3 regions of the Pseudonocardia xinjiangensis genome follow, and region 1 is predicted to be linked to each of the others. Evidence: riboswitches for the same ligand, from Rfam matches in the RefSeq annotation. Region 1 holds a riboswitch; each other region holds the start of a gene.

Region 1 (6,576 bases):
GCCGTCGGACACCGTGCCGCCCACGGCCAGGCCGAGCTTCCGTCTGCGCCGCAGCCGCACCGACCGCATGATCGGCGGGGTCTGCGGGGGGCTGGCCGAGAGCCTGAACATGGACGCCACCCTGCTGCGCATCGGGCTGGTCGCCCTGACGGTGCTCGGTGCGGGTTCGGGCCTGGTCATCTACGCAGCAGTGTGGATGCTCGCCCCCGAGACGGACACCCCCTGACCGTCCGGCGTCACCGCAGCTCGGTCCCGGCCTCGTGCTCCAGCAGGGCCACGGCCAGCAACTCCCCGTCGACCGGTCCGAAACGGGCGAGCGCGCGCTGATGGATCCGGGTGACGAGCTCCGACAGCTCGACCGGCAACCCGTACTCCCGGGCCTGGGCCGTCACGTTCGCGAGCTCCTCGCAACACCGGTCCAGGCCGAAGGACGTCAGGTAGTCACCGGCGAACAGGGCATCGAGATCGCGCCGGACGAAGTCGGTGGCCGCGGCGCTGTCGGCCACCGCGCTGCGCAGTACGCCCAGGTCGATCCCGGCGCGCTGGCCGATCAGGAGGGCCTCCGCGGTGGCCACCGCCTGGCCGAACCACAACAGGTTGACCAGCAGCTTCGCCGTGTACCCGGCGCCGGGGCCGCCGACGTGGACGATGCGCTGCGGATCACCGACGGCCTCGAGCACCGAGCGGTGCCGTTCGAGGACCTCGGCCTCTCCCCCCACGAACAGCTTCAGCGACCCGTCCTCGGCGGCGGGGACACCGCCGCCGACCGGCGCCTCGAGGACATCGATGCCACGGGCGAGGGCCTGCACCCGGATCGGCTCGGCCGAGGCAGCCGCGTTGCTGGTCATGTCGATCCAGGTCGCACCGGCCGGCAGCGCCGGCAGCGCGCCGCCGGCACCCGTCATCGCCTCCACCACCTCGGGAGGACCGGGCAGCATCGTGATCAGGACGTCGGCTACCGCGGCCGCCTCGGCCGCCGTGCCCGCCCACCGTGCCCCGCACGCCACGACCGTCGCCTCCAGCTCCGGCCGAAGATCGTGGGCCACGACCTCGTGGCCGGCTCGAACGAGGTTGGCAACCATCGGCAGGCCCATCCGGCCCGTACCCAGAAATCCCATCACAGGTCCAGGATCGGCCATGCCGGAGCGGGTTGGATGGTGTTGCCTGGAGGAGGCCTTCGACGTGCGGACCGAGGAGCGTTCATGACCACCACCGATGCTGCACCCGGCGTCCCCCGCGTGCCCCGCCGGCCGGGCGCCGACGCCCGGCTGCTCGCCGACTTCGTCGACCTGTCGGCCATCGGCGCCACCGCGGCAGGCGGCGTCGAGCGCCAGGCCGCCACCCCGGAGGACGGCCGCAGCCGCGCCTGGCTCGCGGCGTGGCTGACCGAGCGCGGGTTCACCGTCGTGCACGACCGGGTCGGCAACATGTTCGGCCTCCACGAGTTCGTACCCGGCGCGCCCTACGTGCTCGCGGGCTCGCACCTCGACAGCCAGCCGCGGGGCGGCCGCTTCGACGGTGCCTACGGTGTGCTGGCCGCGGCACATGCCGCCGACCGCCTGCGGGTCCACTACCGCGACTCGGGCGAGACGCCCCGGTTCAACATCGGCGTCGTGAACTGGTTCAACGAGGAGGGCAGCCGCTTCAAGCCCTCGATGATGGGCAGCGCGGTGTTCACCGGGGCCATGCCACTGGCGACCGCACTCGACACCCCCGACGCCGCGGGCGTGACGGTCCGCGACGCGCTCCGGGCGATCGACGGCCTGGGCGAGGCGGACGTCTTCGGCACCGACCGGCAGGTGTGCTCCTACGCGGAGATCCACATCGAGCAGGGCCGCGAGCTCGACAAGACGGGCACCACGCTCGGGCTCGTCGACGCGACGTGGGCCGCGAACAAGTACGAGATCGCGGTGATCGGGTCGCAGGCCCACACCGGCGCCACCGCCATGGCCGACCGCCGGGACGCGCTGTACGGCGCGGCGCTCGCCGTGGTCGCGGTCCGGGAGCTCGCCGACCGGTTCGGCGAGGACCTGCACACCTCGTGCGGGCAGCTGACCGTGGTGCCCAACTCCCCCGTGGTCGTCGCCCGCGAGGTGCACATGCACCTCGACCTGCGCTCGCCGTCGGACGACCTGCTCGCGGAGGCGGACGCCCTGCTGCGGCGCCAGTTCGCCGAGATCGAGGTGAAGGCCGACGTCGAGATCGAGCGCCGGGTCGCCCACACCTGGAAGGGCCACCTCTACCAGCCGGCGGGGGTCGAACTTGCGCGCACGGTCACCGAGGACCTCGGCGTCTCGTCGATGATCGTGCGCACCCGCGCGGGCCACGACTCCACCAACATGAAGGACGTCGTCCCCACCGTCATGCTGTTCATCCCGAGCGTCGAGGGCATCTCCCACGCCGAGGCGGAGTTCACCCGCGACGAGGACCTCTGCACCGGTGTGGACATCCTCACCGAGACCCTCGCCCGCATGCTCGACGGTGCGCTCGCCCCAACGTGAGCGCCGGGATCAGGAGGCGAAGCGCAGGACGGCGAGCACGAGGGACAGCACGCCCAGCACCAGCGCCGGGACGAACTGCTCCTTGCGGCGGATGTGGACGACCACGGCGCCCGCCATCACGAGCGCGAGCCCGACCGCCGCGATCGGCGTGAGGACCGGCGCGACGTCCAGGACCCAGGGCAGGATCAGGCCGACCGCCCCGACGATCTCGAGCGCCCCGATGGCCTTGATCGCGCCGTCGGAGAAGTCCTCGGCGTAGCCCATGCCGGCCGACACCAGTGCCGGCTTCGGCCGCACGACCTTCATCACGCCCGAGCCCAGGAAGGCGACGGCGAGCACGATCTGCAGGATCCAGGCGACGACGTTCATCAAGACTCCCGAGTGAACAGCCCGGCGACGCCGGGCTCGGCACCCGAGAACCTAGACGGGAGAGCATGAATGTTGAAGCAATTTTGATGATACGTCATCAGACCGTGATCTACGGGCGCGTCTCCTCACGGGGCCGGGGCAGAACGAGCCCGTAGTCGCCGCGATGGAACAGCAGCGGACCCCGGGCGTGGTCGGCGGCGAGCTCGAGCACGCGGCCCACGACGATGGTGTGGTCCCCGCCGTCGTGCTCGGCGTGCAACGCGCAGCGCACCCACGCGCAGACCCCCTCCAGGATCGGCGCGCCGCACCGTCCGGCCCGCCACCGCACGCCGTCGAACTTGTCCACACCGGACCGGGCGAACCCGGCGCTGTGGTGCTCCTGGTCCGCCGCCAGGATGTTCACGCAGAACGTGTCCGCGTCCCGGATCCGGGGCCACGTCGACGACGTGCGCGACGGTGCGAAGCTCACCAGCGGCGGATCCAGCGACAGTGACGTGAACGACTGGCAGGTGAACCCGATCGGGCCCGACGGCCCGGCGGCGGTCACGACCACCACGCCGGAGGCGAAGTGCCCGAGCACCTCCCGCATGACGGCCCCGTCGACCACCGGTTCCGTCGTCTCGGCCCTGCTGGTGATGCTCATGCGCTCTCCCTGTTCGGATCGGGACGTGCGGATGTGCCGGGTCGGGTCAGCCGGCCGGGCTGCGCGGCAGGCCCGGAGGGTTGATCTCGGAGGTCGGCACCGCCTCCGCGGCGAGGCTCCAGCGATCGAGGACCTGCGTGTACCTCCCATCGCAGAGCCGCCATCGGTTCGCGGTCGGGCACCCCGGTGGCGAGGTCGGCGAGCACCCGGCCCAGCGCCGGAGCGAACGTGAACCCGTGGTTCGAGAACCCCGCGCCGACGACGAGGGGTCCGGCCGCGTCCAGCAGGAAGCTCCCGTCCGGCGTCGAGGTGCGGATACAGCCGATCGGCTGGGGTAGCCGATGGTCGAGCCCCGGCAGGAAGGCGGCCACGTACTCCTGCAGCCTGCGCGGCTGCCCCTGCTCCGGACCCACGTCGTGGAACCCCAGCTTCACCGATCCCTCGCCCGTCGACGTGCCGCGGACGCTGCTGGGCCAGCCGTCCTCCGGCCCCGTGTGGTGGATGAACGTCGGCCACGGGGCCGGGCGGGCGGAGACCGAGCCCGCGCCGCCCAGCAGCGGGAAGTTCGCCACCTGCTCCTGCGTCACGCGCAGCGGCGGCAGCGTGACGAGCCCGGCGAGCAGGTCCGCGGTGCCAGCCCCGACCGCCACCACGGCGCGGCGGGCGCGGACGGGGCCTCGCGGGGTGCCGACCTCGACGAGATCGTCCCCGCGCACCGCGATCGCGGTCGCGGGCGTGGAACGCTGGATCACCGCCCCGTGCGCGACGGCGGCGGCGGTCAGAGCGGCGACGGCGTGCCCGGCATGGACGCGACCGGCCCGGTCCGGCTGGTGCAGTACGGGTCCGCTGAACACCATCCCCGGCCACCGGCGCGACGCCTCGCCGGCATCGAGCCACTCGTGGGCGACACCCCGCGCGGCGAGCGACTCGGCGATCGTCCTGGTCCGCCACGGGTCGCCGTGGTCGACGCCCCCGGTGATCTGCAGCAGGGCTGCGCCGGTCTGTGCCTCCACCTCGCGCCACAGTGGCAGGGCCGCCGCAGCGAGCCGTACGTGCGGCTCCGCCGCGTAGGTCTGCCGGTAGATCTCCGCCGATCCGTACGTGACGCCTCGCGCCCGTCCGGTCCCGGCCTGCTCGAGCAGCAGCACCTCGTGACCGCGACCGGCGAGCTGCCAGGCCGCCGCCGCACCCACCACCCCGCCACCGACGACCACGACGTCGACGACTCCGGTGCGTGCGGACCTCGGGGTGCGGCGGGGCGCGGGGACGTACGGGATCGCTGGCATGACTGTCCTCTCACGACACTGGACAGCAGGGATCCCCGCAACGGGGGTCCATGGAGAGGTCCACTGTGGACGAAACAGGGCTCGTCCGGCGGCGGGCACCGCCGGAGGTAGCGGCCCGACGGAGGCGTGCGTCAGAGCCCACCCACGCGCGTCAGCGCACGGGGAACGGGGTGGCCGAGAGGCCGGGACGGATCAGCGACACAGAGCGGCCTGCGTGCGGCACAGATCCACGTGCCGACGCTTGGACCAGATGGACGGCAACCACTTCGACAGGCGAAGGGCCGCGGTCCGTGCGTGCGATCGACGCACGATGTCTCCCATCGATCCTGGCGTTAGCACCCGGCACCGCGAGGCACCGGGTTGCTGCGGCTTCGACGAGCCAGGTCTCTCGGCCGCTCTGGATGGACGACCATGAATGTAGGCGACCACCCGATGGATGTGTCAAGGATGTGACGCGCCGGAAATCCCCGCAGGCGGCCCCGTTGTTGATCGACGTCCTCTTGTCTTGCGTCCGATCGGGACGCCGGTCACGATGCCGACGTGGCCGCGCTCCCTGCCCACCTCGCCGCGATCAGCTGATCACGTGCAACGCTGCCCGTGTTCAGGAATAGCCCGCGTCCGGTGGCGGGTTTGCCGAGCATGACCACCGGACAATTCGACCCGCACACGCTGCTCGCCGATGCCCGCCTCGGGGTCCTCGCGACGATCAAGTCGGACGGCCGCCCCCAGCTCTCCCCCGTCACACCGTTCTACGACCGGGACGCCGGCGTGCTCTACGTGTCGATGACCGACGGGCGCGCCAAGACCGCGAACCTGCGCCGGGACCCACGGGCGGCGCTGGAGGTCACCAGCCCGGACGGCTGGGCGTGGGCCACCGCCGAGGGCACGGTCACCCTCACCGGTCCGGGCACCGACCCGGACGGCGCCGAGGTCCAGGCGCTGGTGGACTACTACCGCAACGCCGCGGGCGAGCACCCGAACTGGGACGAGTACCGGTCGGTCATGGTCTCCGACCGCAGGGTGCTGATGGCGATGACGGTCGAGAAGGTGTACGGCGCGAAGCTCCGCTGACCCCCGCCTGGCTCTCCATCCAGACGATCGTGCGCACGAGTCCCTCCTCGATCGGCAGCCTCCGGACGCCGGGGAACAACCGCTGCACCCGGGCTGCCGACGACTCGCAGTGGCGGACCTCCCCGGCGCGGGCCGCGCGGTGCTCGACGGCGAGGCGCCGGCCGAGCAGATCGGACAGCACCGTGATGAGCTCGTTGATCGTGGTGGGGGCGCCCACCGCCAGGTTCACCGCTCCGTCCGAGGAGCGCTGCAGCGCACTGCGCGCGAGGACCTCCACGGCGGACTCGACGAAGGTGAGCTCCCGCCTCTGCTCGCCGTCGCCGTGGACGACCAGCGGGTCCCCCCGCAGCGCGGCGGCGACGAGCGCCGGTACGACGGCAGGCCGCGCTCGATCCGGGTACTGCCATGGGCCGTAGGTCGTGGAGAAGCGGAACGCCGTGCACCGCAACCCGTACCAGGACCGGTAGGCGAACGCGTACGACTCCGCCGCCAGCTTCCCGGCCGCGAACGGAGTGGCGGGGAGGCAGAGCAGGTCCTCCGACCTGGGCCGGGTGGGGTTGTACCCGTACACCGAGCTGGAGGACGCGAGAACCACCTGGGCGTCGACGTCGCTGGCGACGTCGAGGACCGCGAGCGTGCCCGTCACGTTGACGTCGTGGCAGTGCCTCACGGCACCGTCCGCGTCGGGCACCGCGGCCGCGAGATG
Region 2 (6,576 bases), 1.7 Mb from region 1:
GTGGGTGCGCGAGCAGCTGTCGGCAACGCTGCTGTCGCCCGGGCTGCCGGAGGAGCCGCGGCCGCTGACGGCCCTTCTGGACGAGGTCGACCGGGTGGTGGTGCCGGCGAGCACGCACTGGCAGCATCCCGGCTTCTTCGGCTACTTCCCGGCCAACGCGTCGCTGCACTCGCTGCTCGGCGACATGCTCTCGGGTGGCCTCGGCGCACAGGGGATGCTGTGGACGACGTCGCCGGCGGCCACCGAGGTCGAGCAGGTACTGCTGGACGGGCTGGCCGCTGCGCTCGGGTTGGGCCCGGCGTTCGCCTTCACGGGAGGCGGAGGCGGCTCGATCCAGGACTCGGCGTCCTCCGCCGCGCTGGTGGCGCTGCTGGCCGCCCTGAACCGCAGCTCCCCCGAGTGGCAGGAGCGGGGCGTCGACGGCACCGAGCGGGTGTACGTCACCGCTGAGACGCACTCCTCGCTCGCCAAGGCCGTGCGTGTGGCCGGGCTCGGGGCGCGGGCGCTGCGGATCGTCGAGCCCTCCCCCCGCTCGCTCGCGATGTCGCCCACCGCGCTGGCCGACGCGTTGCGCGCCGACGCCGACGCCGGGCTCCGACCGGTGCTGGTCTGCGCCACGGTCGGCACCACGGGCACGGGCGCGGTCGACCCCGTGCGGGAGATCGCGCGTGCCGCCGCCGAGCACGGGGCCTGGGTGCACGTCGACGGCGCATGGGCGGGCGTGGCGGCGCTGTGTCCCGAGCACCGCCACCTGCTCGACGGCGTCGAGCTCGTCGACTCGTTCTGCACCGACGCCCACAAGTGGCTGCTCACGGCGTTCGACGCCTCGCTGCTGTGGGTGCGTGACGCCGCTGTTCTCCCGGCCGCACTCTCGATCACCCCGGAGTACCTGCGCAACGCGGCGACCCAGTCCGGCGCGGTCGTGGACTACCGGGACTGGCAGGTGCCGCTCGGGCGCCGGTTCCGTGCGCTTAAGCTGTGGGCCGTCGTGCACGGCCACGGGCTCTCGGGGCTGCGTGAGCACATCCGCTCCCATGTGGCGCTCGCCGACGAGCTGGCCGGTCTGGTGCGCGCCGACCCCGGTTTCACCCTCGCCGCGGAACCATCGCTCTCCCTGGTGTGCCTGCGGGTCGTCACCGGCGCCGGACCGGAGGCCGACGACAACGCGACCCGCACGGTGCTCGAGCGCGTCAACGCCTCGGGCACCGCCTTTCTCACCCACATCGTCGTCGACGGACGCTACGCCATCCGGGTGGCGATCGGATCGGTCACCACGGAGTCCTCGCACGTCAGAGCCTTGTGGAAGCGGCTCCGGACGGAAGCTGCAGGTTGTCTCGCGAAGAGCTCGGACGACCGTGTCGATCCGGCGACCTCTGGGTGACCGCGTTGCCGCCCTCGATCGGTGGCGCCGACGGCGGCGGCGGGCTGCCGGGAGGGGCAACTTGACGATCGCTCGGCGGCCGTCGTAACGTCCACACCAGGTCATGAGCGCCAGCGTCAAGCCCCGGCTCGCTGGCCGGCAACCCTCCTCCGCGGCGGGGTGCTCCGGGTGACGACCAGGCCGTCGGGCGGGGTGCCCGGTGGCAAGCGCGGATCCGCATCCGGTGCGGGTCCCCTTCCCAGGAGACCGCTGTGACGCTCGTACTCGCCCGTTCCGCTGCCGCCCGCGCCGCCGACCTGCCCGGCGTGGTGGGCGCCGACCTCGAGGTGCCGCTGGTCACCGGGGGGAGCATCGCCTACGCGAACCTCGACCTCGCCGCCAGCGCGCCGGCACTGCAGTCCGTGGCCGCCCACGTCGCCGAGCTGTTGCCGTACTACGCGTCGGTGCACCGCGGCGCCGGTTACGCGTCCCAGGTGAGCACCGCGCTGCTGGAGTCGGCGCGCGTCACCGTCGGCGAGTTCGTCGGGGCGCGCAGCGACGACGTGGTGGTGTTCACACGCAACACCACCGACGCGCTGAACCTGCTCGCCGGCTGCGTCCCGGGCCCGGTCCTCTGCCTGGACGTGGAGCACCACGCGAACCAGCTGCCGTGGCAGGCGGGTGCCCACCGCGTGCTGCGGGTCGCCGAGACGGTGGAGCAGACCCTCGCCGACCTCGAGGCCGCACTGGCGTCGGCACCGGTGGCGCTGCTGGCCGTCACCGGAGCCTCCAACGTGACCGGTGAGACGCTGCCGCTGGAGCGGCTCGTCGACATCGCGCACCGGGCGGGCGCCCGGGTCGTGGTGGACGCGGCCCAGCTCGCACCGCACCGGCGCGTCGACCTCGCGGCCACCGGCATCGACTACGTGGCGCTGTCGGGCCACAAGCTCTACGCGCCCTACGGCGCGGGCGCGATCGTCGGCAGGCGCGACTGGCTCGACGAGGGCACCCCGTACCTCGCGGGAGGCGGCGCGGTGCGGGAGGTACGGATCGACCGCACGGTCTGGGCGGCCGCGCCCCACCGCCACGAGGGCGGCACTCCCAACGTGGTCGGGGCGGCGGCGCTCGCGCAGGCCTGCCGCGAGCTCGCACCGCTGCTCGACGGGGCCGCCCACGCGCACGAGAAGGCCCTGTCGGACCGCCTCGAGGCAGGGCTGGCCACGGTGCCCGGCCTGCGGACGCTGCGGATCTGGCCCGACAGCACCGACCGGGTCGCCGTCCACAGCTTCACCCTCCCGGACCGGCCCGCCGGGCTGGTGGCCGCCTACCTGTCCGCCGAGCACGGGATCGGCGTCCGCGACGGGCGCTTCTGCGCCCACCCCCTGCTGCTCAAGCTCTGCGGGGAGAGCGGTGAGGCGCTGCGCGCGAGCATCGGGATCAGCACCACGGAGGAGCACGTGGACCGGCTGGTGGCGGCGGTGGCGCAGCTCACGACGCGGGGCGCCCGCTGGACCTACGGCGTGGTCGACGGCCGGTGGGTGCCCACCCCGGACCCGCGCGAGCACGACCCGCTCGGCGTCATCGGCACCCTGGTGCTCGGCACGGGCGCCTCCGCCTGCAGCTCCGAGTGAGGCCGGGCCGTCGCCCACCGGCAACATTGGACAGGCATACCTAACCTTCCGTTATCCTCCTCCCGATCACCTGTCGCGGGGAGGGAGCGCTGGATGCGCGTCGTCGTGTTCGGCTACATGACGTGGGGCCACCGGACGTTGGACGCGGTGCTTGCGGCCGGGCACGACGTCCCGCTGGTCGTCACGCACCCGGAGAGCGACAACCCGTACGAGACGATCTTCAACGACTCCGTGGCCGAGCTGGCCGCCAAGCACGCCATCCCGGTACTGGTGCGCAACCGCGCCGACGACGAGGAGGTCGTCGAGCGGGTGCGGGCCGCGCACGCCGACGCGATGGTGGTGGCCAACTGGCGCACGTGGCTCTCGCCCGCCGTGTTCTCCCTCCCCCGGCTCGGCACGCTCAACGTGCACGACGCGTTGCTGCCCGCCTACGCGGGCTTCGCGCCGCTGAACTGGGCGCTGATCAACGGTGAGCCGGAGGTCGGGGTCACCGCACACATGATGAACGGCGACTTCGACGCCGGGGACATCGTCGTGCAGTGGGCCACCCCGGTCGGCGCCGAGGACACCGTGGTGGACCTGTTCGAACGCACCCTGGCCATGTTCGGGCCGATCACCGTGGCCGGGCTGGAGCGGCTGGCCACCGGGCGCACCGACTGGCAGCCGCAGGACCGCAGCCGGGCGAGCTACTTCCACCGCCGCAGCGACGAGGACAACCGGATCGACTGGAGCTGGCCCGCGAGGGACATCGCCAACCTGGTGCGCGCGCAGGTGGACCCCTACCCCAACGCCTACTGCTTCCACGGGAGCACCCGGCTGCGGGTGCTCGCCGCGGGCGTCACCGACGCTCCCTACGGCGGAACGCCCGGACGCATCTTCGTCCGCGACGGTGCCGGTGGGGTCGTGGTGGTGTCGGGCGCCGACGCGCGGCGCGGACGCAACCCGGGCCTGGTGATCCACCGGGTCCGCACCGACGACGGCCAGGACCTCGCGGCCACCGAGTACTTCACGCGGATGGGCGGCTACCTCACCTCGCACCCCGCCCCCTGACACCCCGCCACCCCGCGAGTCGCCCGCTTTCCGTCCGCGAGTCGCCCGTGAACGTGAGTGCGGTCAGGGTCGGGGACCCGTGTCCCGGACCGCCGGTCAGGGCTGGATGTTCTCCAGGTCCTCCAGCAGGCTCGGGTGCTTCGGCTCCCAGCCGAGCGCCTGCCGGGTGTGGGCGCTGGACGAGGGCTGGTCGGCCGCGAAGATGACGCCGAGGGGGCCGTAGGTCTCCACCGGCACGGACTCCACGGGCAGGCCCAGCCGGCGGCCGATGACGGCAGCGATGTCACGCACCTGGTCGCCCTCGTCGCCCACGGCATGCCAGGAGGTGCCGGCTTCCGCCTGCTCCAGGGCGAGCCGGAAGAGGACTGCGGCGTCGTGGGCGTGCACGGCCGGCCAGCGCTGGGCGCCGTCGCCCGGGTAGCCGGACACTCCGTTCTGACGCGCGATCCCGGTCAACAGACCGGCAAACCCGCCCGCGCCCTCGTTGTGGACGGTCCGTGGCAGGCGGACGGCTGAGCTCCGGACCCCGCGCGCGGCCAGGCCCAGGACTCCCCTGACCGCACGACCGCGACCACCGACCGGGCCCTCGGTCGGAATCGGGTCGGCCTCGGTGGAGGCGCGGCCCGGCACGGCGGGCGTGCCCGAGCAGGCGACGAAGGGACGGCCGCTGCCGACGAGTGCCTCGCCGAGGGTGGCGAGGGCGGCGCTTTCCTCGGCGACGGCGTTCGCGAGGGCTCGGGAGCTGCTGAAGTCGTTCGCGAAAGCCAGGTGGATCACGCCGTCGGCCTGGGCGACGCCGGCGCGCAGGACGTCGAGATCGGCCAGCCCTCCCCGAATCGCCTCGGCGCCGGCGGCCGAGGCGGCCTGCGCGGAGGCGTCGGAGCGGGCGAGTGCGAGGACGGTGTGGCCGTGGCCGAGAAGCTCGGCGACGACGGCGGATCCGATCAGACCGGTGCCGCCGGTGATGAAGACGTTCATGGACTCTCCCGCGAAGTGATGGGACACTTGTCCCATCACCGTAGCAGGATGATGGGACCACAGTCCCATCACCTATGCTGCCTCCATGGGTCGGTGGGAACCGGGGGCACGCGAACGCCTCGTCATGGCGGCGGTCGACCTGTTCACCGAGCAGGGCTACGACGCCACCACGGTCGCACAGATCGCCGAGCGTGCCGGGGTCACCAAGAGCACCTTCTTCCGGCACTTCCCCGACAAACGCGAGCTGCTGGTCGCCGGACAGGAGACCCTGAGCCGGCTGCTGGCCGAGGGCATCGCCGAGGCGCCCGCCGACGCCGGCCCCCTCGAGGCGGTCGCCGCCGGTCTCGAGCGCGCATCGACCGCGATGGGCCCGATGAGCCGGGAGATCGCCCCCCGGCTGAAGGCGGCCGTCGCCGCCAGCGCCGAACTTCAGGAGCGCGACGCCCTCAAGAGCGTCAGCCTCGCGGCCGCGATGACCGCTGCCCTCCTCGCCCGCGGCGTGCCCGACCCGACCGCCGCCCTCGCCAGTGAGCTCGGCGTCCTCGCCTTCAAGCGGGGGTACGCCGAATGGTCCGACGGCGACCGTGCGCCCGGGGACGGCTTCGCCACCTACCTCCTGAAGGCCCTCGACGAGCTGCGCGCCGCGAGCTCATCGCTGGGCTGACCGGACAACCCCGCCCACTCGTCGGCGCTTCCGCCGCCGGGCCATCGGGTACCCGCCACCCGTGGATCTCGATACCGCCGTGTTCGACGTCGACGGCACGCTCGTCGACACCAACTACCAGCACGCGCTCGCCTGGTTCCGGGCCTTCCGCCGGCACGGGATCACCGTGCCGGTCTGGCAGCTGCACCGGGCGATCGGCATGGGCGGCGACCAGCTCGTCGGCGCCGTCACGTCCGACGACGTGGAGGCCCGGCTCGGCGACGAGCTGCGCGACGCGTGGGCCGAGGAGTTCGCGCCGATGCTGGACGAGGTGCAGCCCTTCGCGGGGGTGGCGGAGCTCCTGGGCGCGGTCCGCGAACGTGGCTTCCGGATCGTGCTGGCGAGCTCGGGCAAACCGGATCAGGTCGAGCACTACCTCGGCCTGTTCGACGGGAAGTCGCTGGCCGACGGCTGGACCAGCTCGGCCGACGTGCAGCACACGAAGCCCGCGCCCGACCTCCTGGAGGCAGCGCTGCGAGCCGTGGACGGGACCGCCGGAGTGCTGGTCGGGGACTCGGTGTGGGACTTCCGCGCCGCCGAGGCGCTCGGCGCGCCGGGGTACGCCGTGCGCAGCGGCGGATTCTCCGCCGCCGAGCTGCGCGAGGCCGGGGCGAAGGACGTCTTCGACTCCCCCGAGGAGCTGTTGCACCGCCTCGACGACACGCTGCTCGCCGGGCGCCGGTAGGGCCGGCGTCAACCGGGCTCCCCCCGGCGCTTGCGGTACAGGACCACCGCGAGGTCACCGAGGGCGATGACGGCCACCACGACCATCACCCACCCCAGCACCGGCAGCCCGGCGGCGAAACCCAGCCACGCCGCCCCTCCGGCGAAGACGAGCCCGAACACCGCGAGCA
Region 3 (6,576 bases), 3.4 Mb from region 1:
CCGGACCTCGCCACCGACACCGGCACGCCCAGCGACGGCGGGGCGACGTGGACGTTCACCCTCAAGGACGGGTTGCGGTTCTCCGACGGGTCCCCGATCACCAGCGCGGACGTCAAGTGGGGGGTGGAGCGGTCCTTCTCGCCCGCGTTCTCGCAGGGCCTCACCTACCACAAGTCGCTGCTCGTCGGCGGGGGCGACTACCGCGGCCCGTTCGAGGGGCAGGAGCTCAGCTCGATCGAGACCCCCGACGAGAAGACGATCGTCTTCCGGCTGGCCCGCCCCTACGGCGACTGGACGTGGATCGCCAGCACCCCGGCCTTCGCGCCCGTGCCGCGTAACACCGGCGCCGAGGCGAACTACGGCGAACACCCCGTCGGCTCCGGCCCGTACCAGGTGCAGTCCTACCAGCAGGGCGTGGGAGCCACCCTGGTGCGCAACCCGAACTGGGACAAGGCGACCGACCAGGTCCGCACCGGCCTGCCCGACCAGGTCGTCTTCCAGTTCTCCCAGGACCGGACGGTGATCTCCCAGCGACTCGCCGCCGACAGCGGTGACGACCGCTTCGCCTTCGGGGCCTCGTTCGTCGCAGCGGCCACCCTGGCCCAGCTGGAGGGCAACCCCGCCGTCAAGCAGCGGGTGGTCACCTCCGACGCCGGCGCGCTGGCCATGCTGGTCATGAACACCCAGAAGGGCCCGCTGGCCGATCCCGCGGTGCGCACGGCGTTCCAGTACGCGGTGGACCGAAGCGCCTTCCAGGTGGCTGCCGCAGGCTCGGCGGCGCTCGCCGGGGAGGTCGCCACCACCCTCATCACCCCCGGCATCGCCGGCCGGGAGACCTACGACCTCTACCCCACGCAACCGGCCGGCGACCCGGAGAAGGCCAAGCAGATGCTCGCGGCCGCCGGCCATCCCGACGGCCTGCCCGGCCTGAGCCTGCTGGTGAGCACCTCCAACGGTGGGGCGGACAGGGCACAGGCGGTCGGGGCGGCACTCGCCAGGGCGGGCATCCAGGTGTCGATCCGGCCGCTCGACTCCGACGCCTTCACCGCGGAGGTGACGGGCGCACAGGCGAACTACGACCTGGCCTACTTCAGCTGGCAGCCCGACTTCCCGAGCCCGAACGGCAACATCCAGCCGCTCTTCGCGTCCGGCGAGATCGGCAACGGCGGCTACAACATCTCCCGGTACTCCAACGCCGAGGTGGACGCGTTGATCGCCGACGCGCAGGCCACGGTGGACCCGGTCGAGGCCGGACGCAAGTGGGCCGCGGTGGACCGGCGGATCATGCAGGACAGCCCCGTCGTGCCGCTGATCTACACGCGCAACTCGTTCCTGCGCGGCTCGAAGGTCGGCGACTTCTTCGTGGCGGCCTTCCCCGCCTATCCCAACTACCTCAAGGTGGGCATCACGCCGTGACCGCGCCTGCCTTGCTGGAGGTGCGGGACATCTCGGTGTCCTTCGGCGCCGCCGGCCGGTCGACCGCCGCCGTGACGGAGGTCAGCTACTCGGTGGGAACCGGCGAGGTGGTGGCCGTCGTCGGCGAGTCGGGCTCGGGGAAGACGGTCACGGCGATGTCGCTGCTGGGGCTGCTCCCGGGCACCGCCACGGTGTCCGGCTCGGCGCTGCTGCGCGGGCGGGAGCTGATCGCCCTCGACGCGGAGGAGCTGCGTGCTGTGCGTGGCAACGAGGTCGGCTTCGTCTTCCAGGAGCCGATGAGCGCGCTCAACCCGGTGCTGACCATCGGTGCCCAGGTGCTCGAGGCGATCACGACCCATCGTTCGCTGACGCGGGCGGCGGCCCGGCAGCGCATGCTCGAGCTCCTGGCGCTGGTCGGGCTACCCGACCCGCAGCGCAAGGCCCGCTCCTACCCCCACGAGCTGTCCGGCGGTCAACTGCAACGGGTGGTGATCGCCATCGCGATCGCCAACGAGCCCGCCCTGCTCATCGCCGACGAGCCCACCACCGCGCTCGACGTGACCGTGCAGGCCGAGATCCTCGACCTCCTGCGCGACCTGCGTGACCGGCTCGGCATCGGGATCCTGCTCATCACCCACGACATGGGGGTGGTCGCCGACCTCGCCGACCGGGTCGTCGTGATGCGGGCGGGCCGGGTGGTGGAGGAGGCGAGCGTCGCGCAGCTGTTCGCCGCACCCCGTGAGGAGTACACGCGCCAACTGCTCGACGCCGTGGTGTCCCTGCCCGCCGCCCCGCCGGTCCCCGCGCCGGAGCAGCCCGGCATCCGTGTCGACGGCGCCGGCATCCTGACCGTGGAGGACCTGCGGGTGACCTACCGCGGGCGGTTCGACGTCCCGGCCGTGGAGGGGGTGAGTCTGCACGTCGCCGCCGGAGAGGTGTACGGGCTCGTCGGTGAGTCGGGTTCGGGCAAGAGCACGATCGCCGCGGCCATCACCGGCCTGGTGCGACCAGAGTGGGGCGCGATCCGGCTCTCCGGCGACGACCTCGCCGCGCTGCGCGGCAAGGCCCTGCGGCGCGCCCGTGGCCGGATCGGCATGGTCTTCCAGGACCCCGCGTCGTCGTTGAACCCCCGGGCCACCATCGGCGCCAGCGTGGCCGAGCCGCTGCGCCTGCACACCCGCCTGCACGGCAGCGACCTGAGCCGCCGGGTGGACGACCTGCTCGACGCCGCGCAGCTCCCGACCTCCACACGCGACCGGTTCCCGCACGAGCTCTCCGGGGGCAAACGTCAACGGGTCGGCATCGCCAGAGCCATCGCCCTGAACCCCGACCTCCTGATCGCCGACGAACCGACCAGCTCCCTGGACGTCTCCGTGCAGGCCCGGATCCTCGACCTGTTCCGGGACCTGCAGGCACAGCTGAGGTTCGCCTGCCTGTTCATCTCGCACGACCTCGCCGTGATCGGCGCGCTCGCGGCCCGGGTCGGCGTCATGCACCGCGGGCGGATCGTCGAGCAGGGGAGCACCGCCCAGGTGCTGCAGGCGCCGCGCCACCGCTACACCCAACGGCTCCTCGCCTCGGCGCCCGTGGCCGACCCGGCCGAACAGCAGCGCAGGCGCGCGATCTGGCACACGATCCGGGACGCGCAACCCGAGGTTGCCGCCCCCAGCGCCTCGTGACCGCGCCGGGGGCCGCCCCGGCTCAGAGCCCGCGCGCCGCCAGCGCCTCGCGCACGGCCTTGCTGGTGGAGGGCACCGTGGCCGACGGGCCGATCTGGCCGGCGACCGCGTCGAGGGTCTTGAGGCCGTCGCCGGTGATCAGCAGCACGGTCTCGGCGTCCGGGTCGAGCTTGCCCGACTCCACGAGCTTCTTCGCGGTGGCCACCGTGACCCCGCCCGCGGTCTCGGCGAAGACCCCCTCGGTGCGGGCGAGCAGCCGGATGCCGTCGACCACCTCGGCGTCGCTGACGTGCGCCACCGCACCCCCGGTGCGGCGCACCGCGTCGAGGACGTAGGGGCCGTCGGCCGGGTTGCCGATCGCGAGCGAGCGGGCGATCGTGTCCGGGCGCACCGGCTGCACCACGTCGTGGCCGTCCTCGAACGCCTTGGCCACGGGGGAGCAGCCGGTGGCCTGCGCCCCGAACACGCGGTAGGGCGTGGGCTCCACCAGGCCCAGCTTGCCGAGCTCGGTGAAGCCCTTGTCCACCTTGGTCAGCTGGGACCCCGACGCCACGGGCACCACGATCTGCTCCGGCAGCCGCCAGCCGAGCTGCTCGGCCACCTCGTAGCCCAGGGTCTTGGAGCCCTCGGCGTAGTACGGCCGCACGTTGACGTTGACGAACGCCCAGTCCTCGTGCTCGGCGGCGAGCTCGGTGGCCAGCCGGTTGACGTCGTCGTAGTTGCCGTCGACGGCGAGCAGGGTGCCGTCGTAGACGGCGGTGGTGAGCACCTTCGCCTGCTCGAGCGAGGACGGGATGAGCACGACCGAGTCCCACCCGGCGCGGGCCGCTGCGGCGGCCACGGCGTTGGCGAGGTTGCCCGTGGACGGGCAGGCGAGCACCGAGAACCCGAGCTCGCGCGCGGCGGCGAGCGCCACCGCGACCACGCGGTCCTTGAAGGAGTGGGTCGGGTTGCCGGTGTCGTCCTTCACCCAGAGGTTGCGCAGCCCCAGCGCGGCGCCCAGCCGGTCAGCCTTGATCAGGCGGGTGAGACCGGGCTCGGTGTTGGGGTGCTCCTGCACGGTGGACGGCACGGGCAACAGCTGCCGGTAGCGCCAGATCGACTTGGGGCCGGCCTCGATGGACTCACGGGTCACCGTGCCGAAGTCGTAGGCGACCTCGAGCGGGCCGAAGCACTGGGGGCAGGCGAACTCGGCCGCGAGCGGAATCTGGTGGCCGCACTCCCGACAGGACAGGGCGCGCGCGGGCCCGAGGTCGTAGGCGGCGGTGGATCCGCCGTCGGGACGCGTGGAGGCAGTCAGGGTCATCGAAAGATCTCCTCATCTTCCCCGCACCATGCGGGTCGGAATTGGCACCGTGATCGAGCGCGGACGCGCATCGCCGGTTGCCGGGGCTTCGCCGGGCCGTTCCCTCTGCCCCTCTGGATGAGCCATGTGAAGTTGTTCCGCGGCTGGTCGAGCAGCCGTCAGATGTCAGACACGTTACGTCACGATCCACTGCGGACCCAAGTCCTGTCCGGATTCTGGGAGCCGGGTCACGCGATGTCGGTGGCGTGCGCAAGCATGGACGGCATGTCCGCGCCCCCTCCGCCCGCGCCGTTGCGCCTCATCCTCGGCGAGGAGGAGCTGCTGGTGGAGCGGGCGGTCGAGCAGGTCGTCGCGGAGGTGCGGGCGGGTGAGCCCGGCGCCGAGCTGCGGCGTTACCGGGCCGCCGACCTCACCCCGGTCGACCTGGCCGACAACCTGAGCCCGTCGCTGTTCGCCGAGGGCCGGGTCATCGTCCTGCAGGCCGCCCACGAGGTGGGCAAGGAGCTCGCCACGGCGATCGTCGAGCAGTCGGCCGATCCGGCCGATGGCATCGTCCTGGTCGTGCTCCACGCGGGGGGCGCCCGCAACAAGGCGCTGGCCGACGCGCTGCGCAAGGGTGGCGCCGTCGTCACCACGTGCAACCGGATCACCCGCTCCGAGGAGCGGTCCGACTTCGTGCGCTCCGAGGTGCGACGCGCCGGTGGGCGGATCGCCCCCGCCGCGGTGGGCGTCCTGATCGAGGCGGTCGGGTCCGACCTGCGGGAGCTCGCTGCCGCGGCGGGCCAGCTCGTGGCCGACACCGGCGGCACCGTCGACGAGCAGGCCGTGCGCCGCTACCACCGGGGCCGCGCGGAGGCGTCCGGTTTCGCGGTGGCCGACAAGGTGATGGCCGGCGACCGGGCGGGGGCGCTGGAGGCGTTGCGCTGGGCGCTCGTGCTGGGGGTGGCGCCCGTTCTCGTGGCCGACGCGCTGGCCGACGGGGTGCGCACCCTGGCCAGGGTGGGTGCGGCCGGCCGGGGCGACCCCAATCGGCTCGCGGGCACGCTGGGCATGCCGCCGTGGAAGGTGCGCAAAGCTCAGGCCCAGGTACGGGCGTGGCAGCCCGAGTCGCTCGCGGTCGCGTTCGACGCGGCGGCCGAGGTGAACGCCGACGTCAAGGGGGCGGCGGCCGACGCGGGGTACGCGCTGGAACGCGCGGTGCTGCGGATCTGCGCGGCGCGCGAGTCACGCTGAGCGCAACCGGAGGGTCGGCGCTGTGGCGATGACACAGCACAACGGCGCCGCCCCCGGGGGGCAGCGCCGTTGTGAGCTGGAGCTGGCGCCTCGTCAGAGCGCGTCGACGCGCTTGGACAGCGACGACTTGCGGTTGGCGGCCTGGTTCTTGTGGATGACGCCCTTGCTGGCCGCCTTGTCGAGCGCACGGGCTGCGGCCCGCTGCAGCTCGGTGGCCTTCTCGGTGTCGCCGGCCTCCGCAGCCTCGCGGAAACGCCGCACGGCGGTGCGAACGGCGGACTTGACCGACTTGTTGCGCTGGCGGCGCTTCTCGTTGGTCTTGACCCGCTTGATCTGGGACTTGATGTTGGCCACGCGAATGCCTCGAGTTCTTCTTCGCCTTGTTCCGGTCCGCACCGGCGGCGGGGGATCCTGCGTTCACGCCGGGCGCTCAGCGGTCCATGTTACAGCCCGGCGGGGGCCGCCGGAAATCGGCCCGGCCGGGCAGCTCCCGCGGTCGGCCTAGGGTGATCGCATGACGGTGGTTCTGGTGCACGGCAATCCGGAGACCGAGGCGTTGTGGGAGCCGCTGAGCGAGCGGCTGTCCGCGCTCGGCCACGCCGACCAGGTGCGGCTCTCGCCGCCGGGGTTCGGGGCCCCGGTGCCGCCGGGCTGGACCGCGACGGTCGAGGAGTACCGCGACTGGCTGGTGGCCGAGCTGGAGGCCATCGGGCGCCCGGTCGACCTGGTGGGTCACGACTGGGGCGGTGGGCACGTGCTCAACGTCGCGATGACCCGGCCCGACCTGCTGCGCAGCTGGTGCTCCGATGTCGTGGGGATCTTCGATCCGGACTACGTGTGGCACGACCTGGCGCAGGACTGGCAGACCCCCGGGGTGGGTGAGGCGGCGATCGAGGAGCGGTTGGACATCCCGGTGGAGAAGGTGGTGGCGAACCTGGCCGA

Evidence for each region. Region 1 has a riboswitch for S-adenosylmethionine ahead of ACQPZA_RS12350 (FAD-dependent oxidoreductase). Riboswitches for the same ligand answer to the same signal wherever they lie in the genome.
Region 2: it holds a riboswitch for S-adenosylmethionine, as region 1 does, so the genes downstream of both, ACQPZA_RS20290 (aminotransferase class V-fold PLP-dependent enzyme) here and ACQPZA_RS12350 (FAD-dependent oxidoreductase) in region 1, are expected to answer to the same signal.
Region 3: it holds a riboswitch for S-adenosylmethionine, as region 1 does, so the genes downstream of both, thrC (threonine synthase) here and ACQPZA_RS12350 (FAD-dependent oxidoreductase) in region 1, are expected to answer to the same signal.

What each region holds. Positions count from the first base shown of each region.
Region 1 is NZ_CP192009.1:2,594,882-2,601,457, reverse strand. It holds gene ACQPZA_RS12375 (PspC domain-containing protein) at 1-226, shown strand, start outside; gene ACQPZA_RS12370 (NAD(P)-dependent oxidoreductase) at 237-1,118, opposite strand; gene ACQPZA_RS12365 (M20 family metallo-hydrolase) at 1,203-2,501, shown strand; gene ACQPZA_RS12360 (DoxX family protein) at 2,511-2,870, opposite strand; gene ACQPZA_RS12355 (flavin reductase family protein) at 2,980-3,513, opposite strand; gene ACQPZA_RS12350 (FAD-dependent oxidoreductase) at 3,510-4,799, opposite strand; SAM riboswitch class I at 5,114-5,207, opposite strand; gene ACQPZA_RS12345 (PPOX class F420-dependent oxidoreductase) at 5,439-5,870, shown strand; gene ACQPZA_RS12340 (NAD-dependent epimerase/dehydratase family protein) at 5,800-6,576, opposite strand, start outside.
Region 2 is NZ_CP192009.1:4,303,010-4,309,585, forward strand. It holds gene ACQPZA_RS20285 (pyridoxal phosphate-dependent decarboxylase family protein) at 1-1,381, shown strand, start outside; SAM riboswitch class IV at 1,481-1,596, shown strand; gene ACQPZA_RS20290 (aminotransferase class V-fold PLP-dependent enzyme) at 1,633-2,991, shown strand; gene ACQPZA_RS20295 (methionyl-tRNA formyltransferase) at 3,085-4,041, shown strand; gene ACQPZA_RS20300 (SDR family oxidoreductase) at 4,138-5,019, opposite strand; gene ACQPZA_RS20305 (TetR/AcrR family transcriptional regulator) at 5,105-5,683, shown strand; gene ACQPZA_RS20310 (HAD family hydrolase) at 5,745-6,407, shown strand; gene ACQPZA_RS20315 (DUF6343 family protein) at 6,416-6,576, opposite strand, start outside.
Region 3 is NZ_CP192009.1:5,970,608-5,977,183, reverse strand. It holds gene ACQPZA_RS28110 (ABC transporter substrate-binding protein) at 1-1,416, shown strand, start outside; gene ACQPZA_RS28105 (dipeptide ABC transporter ATP-binding protein) at 1,413-3,095, shown strand; gene thrC (threonine synthase) at 3,118-4,401, opposite strand; SAM riboswitch class I at 4,411-4,525, opposite strand; gene holA (DNA polymerase III subunit delta) at 4,666-5,634, shown strand; gene rpsT (30S ribosomal protein S20) at 5,728-5,988, opposite strand; gene ACQPZA_RS28085 (alpha/beta fold hydrolase) at 6,149-6,576, shown strand, end outside.